DNA from 3 places in the Neorhizobium tomejilense genome. Region 3 is predicted to be linked to each of the others. Evidence: riboswitches for the same ligand, from Rfam matches in the RefSeq annotation. Region 3 holds a riboswitch; each other region holds the start of a gene.
The links. A riboswitch is a leader RNA that binds a small molecule or an ion and turns the genes downstream of it on or off. The one in region 3 is predicted to bind cobalamin.

Region 1 (6,555 bases), on a different contig from region 3:
GCGCCGGCGGCCAGATGCTGGGCGCCGACGAAAAGTCCGTCGCTTTCGCCGGACCGGAAGGCCTGAAGGCTGTCGAGACGCTCGACCGCATGGTCAAGCAGGGCGGCCTGCCGGTCTTCACGGCCCAGGCCGGTGAACAGGCCTTCTTCGCCGGCAAGGTCGGCATCGAGTTCAAGACGACCGGCGCCCTGCGCAACACGATCAAGAGCGTCGGCGACAAGTTCGACCTGCGCACCGCGCAGATCCCGCTGATCGATCCGGTCAAGGGCAAGCTGCCGACCGGCGGCAATGCCGTCGTCATCCTCGCCCGCAATGCCGAAAAACAGCAGGCCGCCTGGAAGTTCGCCAAGTTCGCCGCCGGTCCGTATGGCGCCTCCGTCGTCGTTCCGGGCACCGGCTACGTTCCCAACAACGAGCTTGCCGCCAAGTCGCCGGACTACCTCGGCAATTTCTACAAGGAAAACCCGCTCTTCGTCGCCGGCCTCAGCCAGATGGACCGCATGGTTCCCTGGTACGCCTTCCCGGGCACCAACGGCGTCAAGGTCACCCAGGCGATCGTCGAGAACCTGTCGCGCATCGTCGAACAGCAGGCCACCCCGAAGCAAGCGCTGGAGGATGCCGCTTCCGAAGTGAAGGGCTTGTTGCCGCGCAGCTAAGCGCCACTCCGGCCCAACCGCACCACGAGCCGCCGTTTCCGATCGGAAGCGGCAGTTTTCCTTTTGCATGAAGCGTTAGTGGATTGCCCGCACCGTGCCGCCCCGGCGCAGCATATAGGCGACGTCGAGATGCCGGGCGGGCGCCGCATTCTCGGCGATGTCCAGCAGCAGCGAGGCCGCAGCCGCCCCCATGCTCGCATCCGGCATCTCCACCGTTGTCAGCGGCGGGTCCACCAGCCGCCCAATGGCGATCCCGTCGAAACCGGCGACGGAGATATCGCGGGGTACGGAAAGTCCTTCGCGCCGCAGCGCGCTGATGACGCCGAGTGCAAGAAGATCGTTGGAGGCGATGATCGCCGTCGGCGATACGGTCGCGAGCGCCGCGCTGAGATCGAGCTGGTCGTAGCCGTCGAGGAAGGAAATCTCGACCGCTTCCAAGGGTTCAACGCCATTCTTGATCATCGCATCGCGATAACCCTCATGCCGGCGACGCGCGCGGTCGGAAGCCGCGAAATTTCCGGAGACGAACAGGATGCGTCGATGGCCGAGACCGATCAGCATCTGCGTCAGCTCCCGGCCGGCACCGCGATTGTCCACGGTCACGGCGGCGGGAAACAGCGAGGTCGGCATGTTGTTGAGAAGCACGGTTGGCGGCAGCGAGGACGTGAGGGCAACGCTTGTGGCGGGATCGCAGACGGTCAGGATCAGCCCGGTCGGCCGGTCGTTGAGAAGCGAGGCGACTGCGTCCGCCTCGCGTGCAGGGTCGTAGTTCGACTGGGCGATCAGCACCCCATGGCCGGCAACCAGCATGCGGTTCTGGATGCTGGAAAGCGACGAGGCGAAGACGGGATTGGTGATGCTGGGGATCAGCACGCCGACGATCGGCCGTTGCCCGGGCCTGCCGGCCGCTGAATTGATCGGCCGGTAACCGAGCTCTGCCGCCGCGCGGCGGACCCTGCGGGCCATGCGATCGCTGACATTGCCGTTGCGATTGAGCGCCCGGCTCGCCGTCGCCAGCGAACATCCGGCTCGTGTCGCCACCTGCTGCAATGTCGTCATCGGAGAAGGTCCTCTTCCGTTCGGCAGGTCCCACGGCCCGCCAACGGCAGATTTCCTCCCGATATGTAAGAGTTTTATGTCAGCAACGACGGATTTTTCTCAAACGGCAAGGCCGACTGCCGCCAGGCAGTCCTTGAGCGTGAAACAGGCAAATGTCGTCATCACAGGGATTGACAACGGTCGCTTATGTAATGTTATTACAATCATCAATTGGATGTAACGATATAACATAATTTAGTTCGCGATCGAAACAACCGTAAATCGGTAGGCCGGTCATGTGTTGGATAGCCACTCGGCGCGGAAAAGTTCAAACAATAAGGAAGGAACCTCATGAATTTGTCCCTCACTCCAAATCGTCTGCTAGCTGCTGTCGCATCAGGTCTTATCTTCGCGGCGTCCGGAGCGTTTGCCGATGAAGATCATGAGACGAAGGAGGCATGGCGCCTGTTTGTCGGCGATCACACGAACCCCGTCGTGCGTGCCATCAACTTCGAGAACGGCAAGGAACTCGGCCGCTATGACGTCAAGGGTCCCGCGGCCCTGACCGCTAGTGCCTCCGGCCAGACCGTATTCGCTACCCAGTCAGATCATGACATCGTGCACGTCATCAGGACTGGCATCGATTTCTCCGATCACGGGGAGCATCGGGATCTGGAGGTTTCCGAGGTCGGGTTGCTGCCCGTGACTTTCGAAGGCAAGCGTCCTTTCCACGTCGTCCCGCATGACGACCATGCGGTCCTCTTTTACGATCGAGGCGGCAAGGCGGATATCATCGACGAAACAGCTCTTCTCGAAGGCAGGGCCGACGTGAAGACAGTCGACACGACGAAGCCGCATCACGGCGTAGCGGTAACGATGGGTCGTTTCGTGCTCGTGTCGGTCCCGAACACTGAAATCCAAACCAAGCCCGACGAACTGCCGCCGAGGGTCGGCCTTCGCGTCGTCGATGAAGCGGGCAAGCAGCTCGGTGACGTCGCGAAATGCACCGATCTTCACGGCGAGGCCACCTCGGCCCGGCTGGTTGCCTTCGGTTGCAAGGAAGGCGTTCTCGTTGCCGGCCCGGGGGGCATTGATGGCCCGAAGCTGGAAATGCTCGCTTACCCGGCGGACCTGCCAAAGGGCAGCACCGGGACCTTGCTTGGTGGCAAGGCGATGCAGTTCTTCCTCGGCAACTACGGCGAAGACAAAATCGTCCTGATCGATCCGGACGCCGAGGAGCATTTCCGGCTGATCGCCCTGCCCACCCGCCGCGTCGACTTCCTGCTGGACCCGGCAACGCCGCGCAATGCCTACATCCTGACGGAGGACGGCGATCTTCATGTGCTGGACGTGATCAAGGGCGAGATCGCTCGCAAGGTCAAGGTCACCGAGCCCTACAGCAAGGACGGCCATTGGCGTGATCCGCGGCCGCGCCTTGCCGTTGCGGACGGTCATATCGTCATTGCCGATCCGCGGCACTCGCTGGTTCGCGTTGTCGATGCGGAAAGCCTGAAGGAGGTCCGGACGATTCCCGTCGAAGGAAAACCCTTTACGATCGTTGCCGTCGGTGGCTCCGGCGCATCGCATTGATGCGATGATTCTGCATGAAGCGGCGCTGTTGACAGTCGGCAGAGGGAGTGTAAGTTCGCGGCGTCAAGGTTCTTCCGTCCCGCGATGGAAGCTAAGAGGGAATCCGGTAAAAACCGGAGCTGTCCCGCAACTGTGAGCGGTGAGCCGTTCGTCCAACATGTCACTGGCAACAATGCCGGGAAGACGGACGATGAAGGCTTTGACCCGCAAGCCAGGAGACCTGCCTGACGATAGAAGTTCCGTGGTCGGGGTGTGCCACAGGAATGACGGTTCCGTCGGGCCATCGTGCCTGCCGCAACCTTCATTTTTGCTGCCTCCTCCTTGAGTGAGACGAAGGCAGTGAAAACACAGGGATTATCTTCCCAGAACGTATCCGGGCGCGCCGTCCTCCTGATCGCCAAATCCGCCTTTGCGGCGTCGCCGCATCTGGAAATGCAGCGGCTCGCGGAGCTTGCGGCCGGCATGACCGGGGCCGGAATCGTCCGGTTCGCCTTTACCGAGCAGGGAACCCCCTCGCTGCGCCAAGCGCTGTCCAATCTGCTCGACGAGGATGTCGAAACCGTCATCATCGTGCCGCTCGTCCTGCCCATGGAGCCGAGCTTTCATATCTGGCTGACGAAATCGCTGACACGCTGGAAGGCCGCCGACAGCCGCCCCTGGCCGGCCTTGTCCATCGCCAGGGATATCGCCTCCAGCACGCTGATGGCGCAGCTTCTCGGCGAGCTGCTGGAGACGGCCGAGGAGCTGGATGTCCCGAAAACCGAAAACCCACCCGTCATCGAAGGTTCACTCGTGCCAGCCCAGAAACGCCGCGCACTCGTCTGCCAGGGCGGCCCCTGCAACGCGGCCGGAGCCGATGTGATCTGGGGACATCTGCGCAACCAGCAGGAGCGGCAGAAATTGCGCGCTGCCGGCGACGGCACGATGACCGCAAAATCCACCTGTCTCGGTCCCTGCAGTCTGGCGCCCGTGCTGCAGGTGTTTCCGGAAGGCACCTATTACGGCGGCGTCACCGAAGATGCGATCGACCGGATCGTCGGCGAGCACCTGCTTGGCGGCCGGATCGTCGAGAACTTCGCCTATCACCCAACGGGCCGCAAGCAGCGGCTTCGCACCCCATCCGAACAGAACAACAGGAGAGAGAATTGACGTCACAGACGCTATCGCGCTTGGCCGCCGCCTGGTTCACCGCCGCCACCTTTGCCGCCGCAGGCACTGTCTTCGCAGGCGAGCCGCTTCGCGTCGGAGCCACCTACATCACCAGCGGCACGGACCCGGCCAAGGGGTCGAACGGCTGGGCGCTGGTCAGCCATGGCGTCGGCGAGAACCTCTTCACCGTCGATCGGGACGGCAAGCTCGTGCCGGAGCTGGCCGCGAAGGCCGAGCGCGTCGCAGACCTGACCTGGACCGTGACCCTGAAACCCGGCCGCCTGTTCTCCGATGGCACGCCCGTCACCGCCAGGGCACTGGCAGCCGGTTTCGATACCACGTTCGCCAATAACAAGGCGGCGCTCGCGACCGGCGGCAAGCTGAGCTTCGAGGCGGTCGACGACCTGACGCTGAAGGTGACGACCGAAAAGCCGGTGCCGTTCATTCAGGCACTCTTCGCCGAATGGCCGCTGATTGCCTACAAACCCACCGAGGCCGGCAATGCCGTCTTCAGCGGTCCTTACCGGATCTCCGCCTTCAAGACGGATGCCTCGATCACGCTGGAGCCCAACGTGCATTTCGCTGGCGCCGACCAGCGTTCGCCGGTCAATTTCCGCAAGTTCGGTGATGCCCAGACCCTGACGCTGGCGCTCGAAGCAGGCGAACTCGACATGGCTTTCGGCTTGCCGTCGGAGGTCGTTACCCGGCTCAAGACCAACCCGGACCTGACGATCAAGTCGTTCCCGGTCGGGTACCAGTATCTCGCTTTCTTCAATACCGCCCGGCCGCTGATGGCTGACGTGAAGGTGCGCCGGGCGATCGATCTGGCCTTCGACCGCAAGGAGCTTGCAGCCGCGATCAACGGCGGCGAACCGGCGACCGGTGCCTACGCCGCCTATTTCCCCTTTGCCGGCCGGGAGGCACGCCCCACCGATCTTGCCAGGGCTGGCGCGCTGCTCGACGAAGCCGGCTGGGCAAGAGGCAGCGGCGGCATGCGCGAAAGGGGCGGCACGCCGCTGCGCCTGCTGGTCATCACCTATCCGCAGCGCCCGGATCTCGTCACCATGCTGCCGGTGGTCAAGGCGGAACTCGCCAAGATCGGCATCGGGGTCGATACGCAGGTGGTGGAGAACATCCAGCAGGTAGCTTCGGCCGGCGACTTTGACATCGCGCTCTGGGCGCAGCACACGGCCCCGAGCGGCGACGCCGCCTTTTTCCTGAACTCGATGCTGAGAAGCGGCGCTTCGCTGAACTATGCGAAATATGCCTCGCCGGATTTCGACGCGATCCTCGACCGGTTTGCGACCGAGGGTGATCCGGCAAAGCGGGTGGCGATCGCGCTGGATGCCCAGCAGAAACTCTTCGCCGATGCGCCCGTCTCCTTCCTGGTATCGCCCGTCTGGTATGTCGGCCTGTCGAAGCGGCTGAAGAACTACGAGCCGTGGGGATCCGACTACCACGTCCTGCGCGCCGATATCGGCGAGGCGGAGTAGGCCACGTGATGCGACTGGCCCGGTTCGGCATACAATCGATAACGGGGTTGCTGGCGGTTTCGCTCGCCTCTTTCTCGGTCATCACCTTGATGCCGGCCGATCCGGTCGCGATCGCCATTCGTGTCTGGAACCTGCCGGCGACGGAGGAAACCGTCGCCGCGTTGAGGGCGCAGTGGGGGCTCGATCAGCCGCTGCCGGTCAGGTATCTGCATTGGCTGGCGGATTTCCTCAGCGGCGACTGGGGCCGCTCCTTCCGGACCGGAGAGCCGGTGCTTGCCGAGTTTGCCGAGCGGTTGCCGGTTTCGCTGTCGCTCGGTCTCGCCGGCCTGGCGCTGGCGATCGTGCTGGCGGTTCCGCTCGGGTTTTTCGCGGCGGCCTATCCCGGGGGCACTGCCGATCGGATGAGCCGGGCTCTGTCGATCTTCGTCCAGGCGGTGCCGGCCTTCTGGCTTGGCCTTGTTCTTCTCTGGGTGCTCGGCGTGCAGCTGCGCTGGCTCAGACCCTTCGCCAATGATTGGACCACGATCGTCCTGCCGGTCCTGCTGATCGCGCTGCATTCGGTTGCCGTTCTCTCCCGCGTCTATCGGCGCGACCTGAAGGAGACCGCCGGCCAGCCGCATTTCCGCACG
Region 2 (6,555 bases), 3.5 Mb from region 3:
GTGATGTTTGACCAGCGTCATCTCGGTGACCATGTCGGCCGCCTCGATCAACGCAGGCTTGGCATTGCGGCCGGTAACGACCACATGCAGGTCCGGCCGTCGCGCCTGGAGCGCCGCGACGATCTTGTCGAGATCGAGATAGTCATAACGAAGTGCGATGTTGAGTTCGTCGAGGATGACGAGCCCGATCGTCTCGTCCGCCATCAGCTCGAGCGCCTTTTCCCAGGCCTTCTCCGCCGCAGCAACGTCACGCTTCAGGTCTTGGGTTTCCCAGGTGAAACCCTCGCCCATCGTGTGCCAGACGACGCGGTCACCGAAGACGGCAAGCGCCGGCTGCTCCCCCGTCGACCAGGCGCCCTTGATAAACTGCACGACGCCGACCCGGCGGTTGTTGCCGAGCATGCGCAGCGCCAGGCCGAAAGCGGCGGTGGATTTACCCTTGCCCGAGCCGGTATGGACGATGAGAAGACCCTTTTCCTGGGTCTTCTCGGCCACTTCCGCATCCTGCACCGCCTTGCGGTTCGCCATCTTGGCGCGGTGACGCTCGACGGACGCCTCGTCGATCTCCTTCACCGGGAAGCGAGCTTCGCCGGGGATCCGGCAGAAGCTTCCTCGCCGGCCCGGAATCGTTCGCGGACCACACCGGTAAGCGCACCGAGCACGGCCCAGAACACCAGGTTGGTGGCATAGACGGCGTTGACGAAGCGGGCATGGAGATCCATCGGGACCGCCGTTTCATGGCTTGGCGGCAGCGGCGCGCCGACCAGATGCGGGGCGATCAGCAGCACGATCGCAAGCGCTGCGAACACGGCCGAGCGGGTATAGGCGAGCAGGCCGAGACCCATTGCCGTGCAGACCGCCGTCGAGACCCACCAGATCTGGCGCGGGCCGAGTTCCGCAGCCGGCATGCCGGGCAGTTCCGGCGGCAGGCCAAGGCCGGGCGCGAGGATGACGGCGAGGAAGCCGGCAATGCCGAACATCAGGCCGCCGCGCCAGCCCTTGAAGCCGCCGAACGCTTCCGAAGCGGCAACCAGGACAAGGGCAAAACCGATAGCCGACAGCATGTCGGCGGCAGCAGTATAGATGAAACGCTCGAAGCCGTCGGCGGGAGCCCACGCTTCGTCGCCGTGGTGATGCTCGGCGGCCGATGCCGTGGCACCTGCGGCCGGCGCAGCATCATGGCTGTGGCCTGCCTCGGGCGCGGCATTCTCGAACACTTCCGCCTGCAGGATCAGCGGCACGGTGGAGAAGCTCTGCATCACGGTCAGCAGCAGTCCGGACAAAAGCCCGGCGATCACCGCCGTGAAGACGATGTTGCGAAACAACGACATTGGGGAGAACTCCTCAGTGGCAGGGAAAGGCGAGCGAGTGGCGCGTGTCATGCGCGGCGTTATGGACGACTTCCAGATGCGAGAAACCGACAAAGCCGACGATGAACAGGCCGAGCAGGGCCGTCATGCTGAGGGGAATGATTTTCGAAGCGGAGAGGCTGACTGCAGCTGCAGCAGAATTCGTAACCATGGTCTCGTCCTTTCGCCCTCCACCCGAGGGCCGTTCACGTTCTTTGCCGCCTCTGGCAGGTCTCCTGGCTCGCGGATCGGACGCCTTCTCCCGCCTTCCCAGGATCCCGTTGGCCGGATTTCCCAGTGGCTTGACGGCCGCACGGCCGTTTTGGTCGAAGACTTTCCGCTTACAGTTGCGGGGGCAGCCGCGGGTTGGACGGCAGAAATCCGTCGCACCGCATTCCCTCTAAAACCCTTTCGGGCACCATAGGCTCGGTCACTATAGACGAATTCGGCGTCACGGCAATCGCCTTTGCGACGCATTGACATGGGCCTGCGACCGGGCTTACTTGAAAGGAGATGGTCCCTTTCCGGCAACGGGGAGGGCTAAGAGAGAATGCGGTGCGATCCCTTTTTCAGGATCAATGCCGCGGCTGCCCCCGCAACTGTAGGCGGCGAGCCATTGCCTAAAACGGCCATTTGGCCGTCAAGCCACTGGGAAATCCGGCCAACGGTATCCTGGGAAGGCAGGCAAATGGCGACGACCCGCGAGCCAGGAGACCTGCCGTCCGATTAATTTTGCTTCACCGGGCGGGGTGCTCCGGAGGAAGTTCTCGATCACCGCAGAGGGGTTTCGACCTTCTGCTCCGCGCCCCGATTTTCGACCCCGGCGGGAACGCGGCTGACCGATGAGTGACCACCGACCAGATGATCCGGCAACCGCCGGCCCGGCAGATGTGACGATTTTCGTCTGCACCAATTGCCGTGACGCGTCCGACGGCGAAATCCGGCCCGGCATCGCACTAATCGCGGCGCTGCGCGAGGCAGCAAACGGCAAGCCGCTCGCGGTCAAGCCGGTCACCTGCCTTGCCAGTTGCGAAAAAAGCCCGAGCGCCGCCTTCAACCACAAGAGCGGCTGGTCCTATGTCTTCGGCCATCTCTCGCTCGACAATGTCGAGGACATCGTCACCGGCGCGATGATGCTGGCCGAGGACGAGCGCGGCTTCCTTCCCCTTCGCGGCCGCCCGACCTGCCTGCGCGGCAAGGGCATGACGGCCCGTATTCCACCCTTTCATCACCACGAGGACATGCCATCATGAGCGTTTCGTTCGACCGCGTTCCCTGCACCGTCGTTACCGGGTTCTTAGGCGCCGGCAAGACCACGCTGATCCGCAACCTGATCGAAAACCTGAAGGGCAAGCGGCTGGCAATCATCGTCAACGAATTCGGCGATGTCGGCATAGACGGCGACGTGCTGAAGGGCTGCGGCATCGAAAGCTGCCCGGAGGACAACATCATCGAGCTTGCCAACGGCTGTATCTGCTGCACCGTGGCGGACGATTTCGTGCCGGCGATCGACCGGATCCTGGCCATCGAACCCCGCGTCGATCACATCCTCATCGAAACCTCGGGCCTCGCGTTGCCGAAGCCCCTCGTCCAGGCCTTCCAGTGGCCTGACGTCAAGGCGCGAGTGACGGTGGACGCCGTGATTGCCGTGGTCGATGGACTGGCACTCGCCGAAGGTCGCGTCGCCGACGATCACGAGGCGCTGGAAGCGCAGCGCAACGCGGACGGTTCGATCGACCATGACGATCCGGTCGAGGAAGTGTTCGAGGACCAGGTGGCCTGTGCCGACATGATCGTGCTCACCAAGAGCGACCTCCTGGATGCCGCCGGCCTTGCGACCGCCAGGGATCGCGTGTCCGCCCATCTGCCACGTGCCGTGAAAATCGTCTCGGCCGCCAACGGCGCCATCGATCCGGCAGTGCTGATCGGCCTCGGCCTCGCCGTCGAGGACGATATCGAAAACCGCAAGACCCATCACGACGACGAACTCGACCACGATCACGACGATTTCGACAGCTTCGTCGTCGATCTGGCCGCAGTCGCCGACGCCGAACAGCTCGCCGCACGCATTTCCGCGACGGCGGAGGCGGAAAACGTGCTGCGCATAAAAGGCTTCGTGGAAGTCGCGAACAAGCCGATGCGCCTGCAGGTTCAGGCGGTAGGATCGCGCGTGAACCACTATTTCGACCGCGCCTGGGCACCCGGCGAAGCGCGGACAAGCCGCCTTGTCGTGATCGGCGAAAAAGGCATCGACCGCGCCGCGATCGAAAGGATGCTGGCCGCATAAGTAGGCCCGAGGGAAGGATGCACATACTCGCCACCACATCGTCGTCGCTTGACGACCTCATCGAACCGGTCGACCTCAATCAGTCGCCGGCCGACGTGGTGGTGCTGTCCTTTTCCGGCAGCGACCTGAACGGCCTTTCCGCCGTCTGGGGTTCGAATTTGCCGAGCCTGCGGCTGACCAGTCTTTCCGACCTGCGCCATCCGATGTCCGTCGATCTGTGGGTCGAGAAGACGGCGGCCCACGCCAAGATCATCCTCGTGCGCATTCTCGGCGGTTTCGATCGCTGGTCCTACGGCGTTGAGGAGCTTTCGCGCATGGCGAAGCGGAAAAAGATCGCGCTGGCGCTGCTGCCCGGCGAATGCAGCATCCGCGACGAGCGACTGATCGCGGCCTCGACCGTTTCGGAAGACCGGATCGCCGGCATCCTGAGCTGCTTTCGCGAGGGCGGTCCGGCCAATATGCGGCTTCTGGCGAGGTTGCTGACGACGCTGGCCGAGGGCAAAACGGAACCGCTGTCGCAGGCGGCCCCGGTGCCGAAGGCCGGTTATTACGCACCCGGAAAAGGCATTGTCGAGATCAACGACCTGCTGACCCGCTTTGCGCCGGATGCGCCGCGCCTGCCGATCCTGTTCTACCGCTCCATGCTGCTTGCGAATGACGCAGCGCCGATCGACGCGCTGTTCGAAGCGCTCAAAAAGCGCGGTTTTGCACCGGTGCCTATCTTCGTCGGCGGACTGAAGGAGCCGGATGCACTGGCCTTCGTCGAACAGGCGATCTCTGACCTGAAATCTGCGGCCATCCTTTCCACCACCGCCTTTGCCAGCGGCACGGACGGCAACGGCGAAACGATTTTCGACCGCACCGGCGTGCCGGTCTTCCAGATCGTCGTTGCCACGACCCGCCGCGATGGCTGGACGGAGAGCCGGCGCGGCCTCAACCCCGCCGACCTCGCTATGCACGTCGTCCTGCCGGAGCTCGACGGGCGCATTCTTGCCGGCGCGATCTCCTTCAAGGCAGGCGAAAGCTCCGCCAACCTCGTCAACCGGCCGGAGCCGGACCGGGTCGAACAGGTCGTCGACCGTATCGCCGCCTTCCTCCGGCTGAAAACCACGTCACGGCCCGAGCGCAAGATCGTCATCCTCATGCCGGATTATCCGAGCGCGCCCGGACGCACCGGTTATGCCGTCGGCCTGGACGTGCCGCAAAGCGTGCTCGGGATGCTACACGAACTGTCGGTAGCCGGCTATCATATTTCGGATATCCCCGAGACCCCGCGTGACCTTCTTGACCGCCTGGATGACAAATCCACCGGCCACCCACGCGCCGCCTACGATCCCCTGCCCGTTGTAGAGGCGGCGTGGGGCGGGGCAGAAGCCGACGAAGACTTCAGGGACGGCATTTTCCGTTTCCGCACCGCGAGCTTTGGCAATGTCACCGTCGCGCTCGCCCCCGATCGCGGCCGCAACGCCGATCGCCGCGCCGACTATCACAGCCCGGACCTGCCCCCGCGCCACGCGCTGATCGCCTTCGGTCAATGGATGCGCGAGACGCTTGGCGCGCATGCGATCGTCCATGTCGGCGCCCACGGGACGCTCGAATGGCTGCCGGGCAAGACCGTGGCGCTGTCGAAGGATTGTTTTCCTGAGATCGTCACCGGTGGCCTGCCGGTCATCTATCCGTTCATCGTCTCCAATCCGGGCGAGGCGGCGGTCGCGAAACGGCGGATCGCCGCCGTCACCATCGGCCATCTGCCGCCGGTCCTGGCCGGCGCCGGTCTTTCCGACGAACAGAAGAAGCTGGAACTGCTGGTCGACGAATACGCGCAGGCCGACGGCCTCGATCGCCGCCGCCGCGACCGGCTGGCCAGGCTGATCGTCGAGACCGCCCGCGACACCGGACTGGCGGGCGAGGCCGGCGTCTCGAACAATGACGATCCGGATACGGCGCTGACCCGCATCGACGCCTTTCTCTGCGATCTCAAGGACTTTTCGATCAAGGACGGCCAGTACGTCTTTGGGCAGGTGGTGCCCAGCGATGACGATCCATTACGAGTCCGTAGCGCTGAAACCGAGCGACAGGCCTTGCTCGACGCACTGGACGGCAAGCACATCCGCCCGGGCCCATCCGGTGCCCCGGCCCGCGGCCGCCGCGACGTGATGCCGACCGGCCGCAACCTCTTCGCCAGCGACCCGCGCACCCTGCCGACGCCGACCGCCTTCGAACTCGGCAAACGTGCGGCCGACGAGATCCTGCGGCGTTATCTCCAGGATCACGGTGACTGGCCGAAAAGCCTTGTCTTCGATCTCTGGGGCAGCGCGTCCCTGCGCAGCGGCGGCGAGGAAGTCGCACAGGTTCTGGCGCTGATGGGGGCGAGACCCGTGCAGGATACGGCGACGGGCCGCGTCACCGGCATCGACGTCTTGCCGCCGGCAGCGCTCGGCCGCCCGCGCGTCGACGTGACGCTGAGGATTTCCGGCCTGTTCCGCGACATGTTTCCGGCTCTCATCGCCCTGCTCGACGCCGCGATGCGCGCCATTGCCAGCCGCGAGGAAGCACCGGGCGACAATCCTCTCGCCGAAGAGGCACAAACGCTTGGGCACGTCCCCTCACGCATCTTCGGCTCGGCACCGGGCACCTACGGCTCCGGCATCGAGGAAAAGCTCGCCGATGGCACTTGGGGCGAACGCGAGGAGCTGGGCCGCATCTATCTCGATGCGACGAGCCATTCCTTCGGCGGCGCGGAGGGCGATGCCAGCCACGTGCCCGGCCAGTTCGCGAACCGCATCGGGACCGCCGATCTGCTGGTCCATACCGGCGACGATCCGGGCCGCGACCTGCTGGACGGCTCGGCCGATGTCGCCTTCATCGGCGGATTTGCAGCGGCTGTGGCAGCACTCGGCGGCAAGGCGGATGTGATCG
Region 3 (6,555 bases):
AGCAGGGCGAGGAAAATCCGGGCGTCCGCCTCGCGCTTTATTTCGAGCGCATGTCCGACAGCATCACCGACCCTTACGTGATCCTCGGCGACGAGGCGCTGATGGAGTTCTTCCGCGTCACCTTCAGCCTGCCGGCGGAAATCGGCAACATGGATGTCGATCAGCAGGCCAAGATAGTGGAGAAAAAGCTCGATCTCGAAGACCTGGCCGATCCGGAAAAGGTCAGGAAATTGGTGCAGCGCTTCACGATCATGTACGATCTGGAGAACAGCGTGAACACCGCATCGGCGGTCAGCATCCTGAGTGGCAGCGGCGGCTCGGCCGGCATCAGCTCGGATACGCTGTGGGCATTGTCCCAGATCAGGCTGAGCTGAGAGCGAACCGGTCTTCTCAGGCGTCGTCGCTCTTGTCGGCCGTCTCAAAGCGCGGATCGGCGTTCGATTCGAGCCAGTCGAGGTCTGCGCGCATGGCGTTGCGGCTCGCCTTTTCCATCCGCCGGTAGCGGGACAGCAGTTCCTGGCCGAATTCTGTCAGGCCCGCACCCCCACCGCTTTTCCCCCCATGGCGGGTAAAGATCGCTGGCTCCTTGAACATCCGGTTGATTTCGTCTCCGAGCAGCCATGCCCGCCTGTAGGACATGCCGATCGAGGCGCCAGCCGCCCGGATCGAGCCGTGTTGGGCGATCAATTCCAGAAGCTGCGCCTTGCCCGGACCGAGCCGCACGCCGTTGTCGAGGTCGATTCGTATCGTGGTCTTCGACGGTTGGCTCATGGAATGATCACGACCTTGCCGGGGTTCATGATGCCGGCCGGATCGAACGCCTGCTTGATGCGCCGCATCAGGTCCATCTCGATCGGCGAGCGGATATGGGCAAGCTCGTCGCGCTTCAATTGACCGATGCCGTGTTCAGCCGAAATCGACCCGCCGGCGGCGAGCACGATGCCGTGGACGATCGCGTTGATTTCCCGCCAGCGGCCGATGAAGGCTGCCTTGTCGGCGGCCATGTCAGCGCTGATCGGCTGCGAGATATTGTAGTGGATGTTGCCGTCGCCGAGATGGCCGAAGGCGCAGACCCGGGCGCCCGGCATGGCTGCCAGCACCGCCTGCTCGGCTTCGGCCATGAAGCTCGGGATTTTCGAGACGGGCACCGACACGTCGTGCTTGATCGATCCGCCCTCCGGTTTCTGGGCGTCGGACATGCTTTCGCGCATGTGCCAGAGCGCCTTCTGCTGGGCGACGGAGGAGGCGATCACGGCGTCACGGATGAGGCCCGCTTCAAAACCCTGTTCGAGCAGCGACTGCACCATGGAACTGGCCGTCTCGGCGGAATCCGAAGTCGAGATGTCGATCAGCGCATACCACGGATGCGGCTCGGAGAGCGGATCGCGCACGCCCTCTATATGCCGGGCCACGAATTCGATGCCGATGCGCGGCATCAGCTCGAAACCGGTCAGCGCCGTGCCGCAGAGGTTCGAGGCTCGCTCGAAGAGTTTTAGCGCGTCTGCCGGCGAGTTGAGGCCGGCAAGTGCGACCTGGTGCCCGACCGGCTGCGGGAAGAGTTTCAGCACCGCGCCGGTGATGATGCCGAGCGTGCCTTCCGCGCCGATGAAGAGGTCGCGCAGGTCGTAGCCGGTATTGTCCTTCTTGAGCCGGCGCAGGCCGTCCCAGATCTCGCCTGTCGGCAGCACCACTTCGAGCCCGAGGCAGAGCTGGCGGGTATTGCCATAGGCCAGCACGGCGGTGCCGCCGGCATTGGTGGAAAGATTGCCGCCGATGCGGCAGGAGCCTTCCGAACCGAGCGACAGGGGAAACAGCCGGTCGACGGCTTCCGCCGCCTTCTGGACGTCGGCAAGGATGGCGCCGCCGTCGGCGACCAGCACGTTGGCGACCGGATCGACGTCGCGGATGCGGTTCATCCGTTCGAGCGAGACGATCAGGTCGCTGCCGCCGGTGCGTGGCGTCTGCCCCCCGACGAGGCCGGTATTGCCGGTCTGCGGCACGATCGGCGTGCCGGTCTCGCTTGCAAGCTTCAGGATCGCCGACACTTCCTCCACCAAGCCCGGCTTCAGGAGCATAGGCGAAGAACCCTTGTAGAGCCCGCGGCCCTCGACGAGATGCTGCGCAAGATCGTTCGCGTCGCGCAGGACGTGGTTCTCACCGACGATCGCCGCGAAGCGGTCGAGAAGCTCTGGGTTCGGCCCTGAAATGTCCATCGGCGTCTCCTCCTCTTTAGCCCCGTCTTATTCCCGCGGGGCGGCCGCCCTCGCCAGCCGGTCGTTGATCGCCTCGCCGAGCCCATGGTCGGGAATGGGCGTGACGGCGATGCTGGCGGCACCGGTGGCGTCGGCGCGCTTCAGATAATCGAACAGATTTGCCGCCGCTTGCGCAAGGTCACCGGACGGGCTCAGGTCAAAAACCGCCGCGGCGAGTTCCATTCCCTTCACCGGAGCGGAACCGAGCCGGATCAATGCTTCGCCGGCCTCGACATGGTCGGCGTTGAGCCTCACCGCTGCACCGGGCGCATAATGAGAGGCCAGCATGCCCGGAGCCTCGATGATCGCCGCCGGTCCCTCAGGCCGGATCACTGCAAGACCGGTTGCCTTCTCGATCTCTTCCGCGGCTACCCCGCCCGGTCTCAGCAGCCGGATCATACCGTTCTCGACGCGAACGATGGTCGATTCGACACCGACCGGAGCCGCACCGCCGTCGATGATCAACGCCAGCTTCTCGCCCAGGTCGTCGGCCACGTGGCGCGCGCTGGTCGGGCTCACCTTGCCGGACGTATTGGCGCTGGGGGCCGCGAGTGGCTTGCCGAAGGCGCGGATGAGCTCGGAAGCGAAGCCCTTGGGAAGCCGGATGCCGATCGTATCGAGCCCGGCCGTCGCCAGCGCATGAATGCCGCTCTCGGGCTTCAGCGGAAGGATCAGGGTGAGGGGGCCTGGCCAGAAGGCTTCGGCAAGCCTGCGCGAGATCGGATCGAAGTCGGCATAGCGCTCGGCCATGTCGAGATCCGACATGTGGCAGATCAGCGGGTTGAAGCGCGGCCGGCCCTTGGTCTCGTAGATGCGGGTGATGGCGGCGGGATTGGTGGCGTCGGCCGCAAGTCCATAGACCGTCTCGGTCGGGATCGCCACGGGCAAGCCGTCGCCAAGGACGGTGCAGGCTTGACGAAGCGCGCCGTCACGATCCCGGGTGATGTCGATGATTTGAGCCGTCATATCCGCCCGTCAATAACGCGGACCCGGGCGTCTTCAAAGCTTTTTGATGATCTCGCGGAGCATTTCGTTGGAAGTGCCGAGCATCAGCACGTTCTTGATGGCTTCCATCGGATCATTGGTCTGGAACAGAAGGCCGTTCTTGCGGATCGTGCGGTTGATCTGCAGCGGCTGACCCGCCTCGCGTTCGACCGCAACGGCAAAATACATGCGCGAATTGGCCGGGCTTATATGCTCGAAGAACGTTTCTTCCTCGCCGATCTTGGAGAAGAAGTTGGCGATATAGAACGACCAGCTCACGGGGACGCCGCGTGGAAGAAACGTCCTTGCCGCAGTGACATGGCAATAGCCGAGATGCGGACGTTCATCGAGCGTGTGGTGGAAGATGATCTTCGGAAACTTGATCGAGCGATGGAAGGAGTTGATCCGGTTGTGGCTCGTCTCCCCGGCTGCCTCGAGCCTTTTGCCCGTGCGCTCGGCGACTTCGTTATGGGTGAGATAGCGGCGCTCTTCCGGCAGCCAGACCGGATTGTAGCGGGAGCTGCGCCCCGTCCGGAGGAATTCCGAATGGGATGCAGTCTTCACAACCACCGGCGCCGGAGGCGTTGGTGGAGGAGCTTTGTAATAACGGATCTTTCCCTTGGCCTGCACGGTGGCATCGCTCCCATTCACGCCGGGATTTTATGGCTTATCCCTTAATGACAGGTTTCGCTTTCGCGGGGCTGGAGTGTTGCATTCTGGGCCGTTTCGCCGCTGTCGCCAACGCGGTTGCCGATGTCGCAATGTCGCCTATGCGACACGCTCGCTCGATGATTATATCCGCCTCGATCTTGAGGTGCCGCCTAACTAGGGAAGGCGGAGAATTGGGAAGCCGGCAGGGGTCTTTAGAAACCCTAATCCGGCGCTGCCCCCGCAACGGTGGTGGAGCAATAAGGCACGGCATAAGCCACTGGGAAAGAGCCGCAAGGGCCGCCCGGGAAGGCGCCGAGCCGGTCCCACAAGGGACAAGCTCCTGAGCCCGGAAACCAGCCTCGGGATCAAAAATGACGACCGGACGCGGCGGGCGTTCGGGACAGGGTGTTGGGTGGGCCTTGAGGCCGGCCGGCATTTCCATGTCCTTCCGCTGTCCACATTGACGAGGAAGATAATATGGAAATTCGCAATCAGGCCCTGCGGCAGCTCAAGAACCGCCGTGAAGGCTTCAGCCTCGAACAGCCCTTCTATACCGATCCCGCCTATTTCAAGCTCGATCTGGAAATGATCTGGTATCGCGACTGGCTGTTCGTCGGACATGATTGCGAACTGCCGAAAGCCGGAGCCTATTTCACCCTGCAGATCGGCGATTATCCGGTCGTCGTCGTGCGCGGCCGCGACAACCAGATCCGGGCGCTGCACAATACCTGCCGTCATCGCGGAAGCCGCGTCTGCACCAAGGAGCACGGCTCGGCGGTCCGGCTCGTCTGTCCCTACCATCAATGGACCTACGAGCTGGACGGCTCGCTTTTGGTCGGCCGCCAGATGGGCCAGGACTTCGACAAGACCCAGTTCAGCATGAAGAAGGTCCATTGCGAAAGCGTCGCCGGCTTTATCTTCATCTGCCTTGCCAACGAGGCACCGGATTTCGCGCCGGTCCGCGCGGCGATCGAGCCCTATATGGCGCCGCACCGCCTCTCGGAAGCCAAGGTCGCGCACCAGTCGACGATCATCGAGAAGGGCAATTGGAAGCTCGTCTGGGAAAACAACCGCGAGTGCTACCACTGCGCCGCCAACCATCCGGAGCTCTGCCGCACCTATCCGGAATCGCCCACCGCGACCGGCGTCCAGGGTGCCAAGGACGATCCGGTCATCGCCGCCCATTGGCAGCGTTGCGAGGAGGCTGGGTTGCCGAGCGAGTTCCGCATGGACGAAACCGGCCAGTTCCGCGTCGCGCGCATGCCGCTGATCGAGGATGCCGAGAGTTATACGATGAGCGGCCGCAACGCCGTGCAGCGCAAACTCTCCGAGGACGTGACGATCAACTCGATCGGCACCATGCTGCTCTTCCACTATCCGAGCAGCTGGAACCACATTCTCGGCGACCATGCGATTTCGTTCCGCGTCACCCCGCTGGGGCCGGAGGAAACGGCGGTCACCACAAAATGGCTGGTCCACAAGGATGCGGTCGAGGGCGTCGACTACAATCTCGAAGAACTGACCCATGTCTGGAACATGACCAACGACCAGGACCGCCAGATCGTCGAGGAAAACGCCTTCGGCATCCGCTCGCCCGCTTATGAGCCGGGTCCCTATTCGCCACTCCACGAAGGCGGCGTCATGCAGTTCGTCGAATGGTATTCGAACTTCATGGTCAACCGGCTGCAGGGCGACCAGGCGCAACTCTCGATCGTCGCCTGATCGCCAATTCGTGATCTGCGGTGATCGGTGCCGGGTACGTCTTCAGGAACCGAAACCTGCGTCTGGCGTTGTTTTCTGATTAAAAATCAGAATGAGGAAACACACCGCATGAACGCCTTTCGTCTACGTCTGACTGCGGCGGCGGTTGCCATCGCGACCACCTTTGCCGGGCTTGTGCCAGCGCAGGCCATTCAGATGCCGGCTCCACCGTCAGGCATTTCGGCCGCCGGGGATATCACCAATGTCCAGTACCGTCGCGACTTCCGGCGTGACCGCTATGGCTGGTATCGCGGCCACCGCGGTTATCGCGATCGCCGGCCCGGCTACCGTTATTACAACGGGTTCTGGTTCCCGCTCGCCGCGTTCGGCGCCGGTGCCATCATCGGTGGTGCCATACAGGCCGACCGGGGCGGTTATTCGAGCCGTCACGTCGCCTGGTGTGAAAGCCGTTATCGCAGCTATCGGGCCTGGGACGATACCTATGCGCCGCGCGCCGGCGTGCGGGTACGCTGCATCTCGCCTTACAGATAAGCAAGCGTTGGCCACCTCTACGCCAAGCCCGGTCGCGGCATATGCCAGCGGCCGGGCTTGCTTCGTCGCGGCGCACGTTAATGGCGCATTCAGGATGAACTTCCTAAGGTTGCGGCAAAATTGAAATTCACTGCATACTGAAATAATTGGCTGTCGAAAATTGAAACATAGACAAGGGATCTGGGGACCTAACATGACTCTTTTGAAGAAGATCGCGGTTGCGGGCATCTCCGCTGCCGTTCTCGCCGGCTCTCTGATGCCGGCTCAGGCGATGCCGCTGCCGTCCGCTCCGGCCGCCGGGATCGAAACCAGCGCCGACACCGACGTGACCCTCGTGCAGTACCGTCGCCATGGCGGCGGCTGGTATGGCGGGCATCGCGGTTATCGCGACTACCGTCCGGGTTATCGCCGCCAT

Region 1: another riboswitch for cobalamin. It lies ahead of ACSQ3G_RS31455 ((2Fe-2S) ferredoxin domain-containing protein); the one in region 3 lies ahead of ACSQ3G_RS02125 (aromatic ring-hydroxylating oxygenase subunit alpha).
Region 2: another riboswitch for cobalamin. It lies ahead of ACSQ3G_RS19525 (CbtB domain-containing protein); the one in region 3 lies ahead of ACSQ3G_RS02125 (aromatic ring-hydroxylating oxygenase subunit alpha).

The regions. Positions count from the first base shown of each region.
Region 1 is NZ_CAXUSO020000002.1:1,831,152-1,837,706, forward strand. Features, by position in the region: gene ACSQ3G_RS31440 (ABC transporter substrate-binding protein) at 1-656, shown strand, start outside; gene ACSQ3G_RS31445 (substrate-binding domain-containing protein) at 732-1,715, opposite strand; gene aztD (zinc metallochaperone AztD) at 2,046-3,284, shown strand; cobalamin riboswitch at 3,333-3,526, shown strand; gene ACSQ3G_RS31455 ((2Fe-2S) ferredoxin domain-containing protein) at 3,624-4,433, shown strand; gene ACSQ3G_RS31460 (ABC transporter substrate-binding protein) at 4,430-5,926, shown strand; gene ACSQ3G_RS31465 (ABC transporter permease) at 5,935-6,555, shown strand, end outside.
Region 2 is NZ_CAXUSO020000001.1:3,959,339-3,965,893, forward strand. Features, by position in the region: gene cobO (cob(I)yrinic acid a,c-diamide adenosyltransferase) at 1-573, opposite strand, end outside; gene ACSQ3G_RS19520 (CbtA family protein) at 570-1,331, opposite strand; gene ACSQ3G_RS19525 (CbtB domain-containing protein) at 1,345-1,521, opposite strand; cobalamin riboswitch at 1,559-1,787, opposite strand; cobalamin riboswitch at 1,847-2,086, shown strand; gene ACSQ3G_RS19530 (DUF1636 family protein) at 2,192-2,602, shown strand; gene cobW (cobalamin biosynthesis protein CobW) at 2,599-3,636, shown strand; gene cobN (cobaltochelatase subunit CobN) at 3,654-6,555, shown strand, end outside.
Region 3 is NZ_CAXUSO020000001.1:430,574-437,128, forward strand. Features, by position in the region: gene ACSQ3G_RS02100 (DUF1217 domain-containing protein) at 1-374, shown strand, start outside; gene ACSQ3G_RS02105 (winged helix-turn-helix domain-containing protein) at 391-771, opposite strand; gene ACSQ3G_RS02110 (FAD-binding oxidoreductase) at 768-2,213, opposite strand; gene ACSQ3G_RS02115 (L-threonylcarbamoyladenylate synthase) at 2,241-3,218, opposite strand; gene ACSQ3G_RS02120 (DUF6656 family protein) at 3,252-3,866, opposite strand; cobalamin riboswitch at 4,032-4,263, shown strand; gene ACSQ3G_RS02125 (aromatic ring-hydroxylating oxygenase subunit alpha) at 4,365-5,609, shown strand; gene ACSQ3G_RS02130 (BA14K family protein) at 5,718-6,140, shown strand; gene ACSQ3G_RS02135 (BA14K family protein) at 6,334-6,555, shown strand, end outside.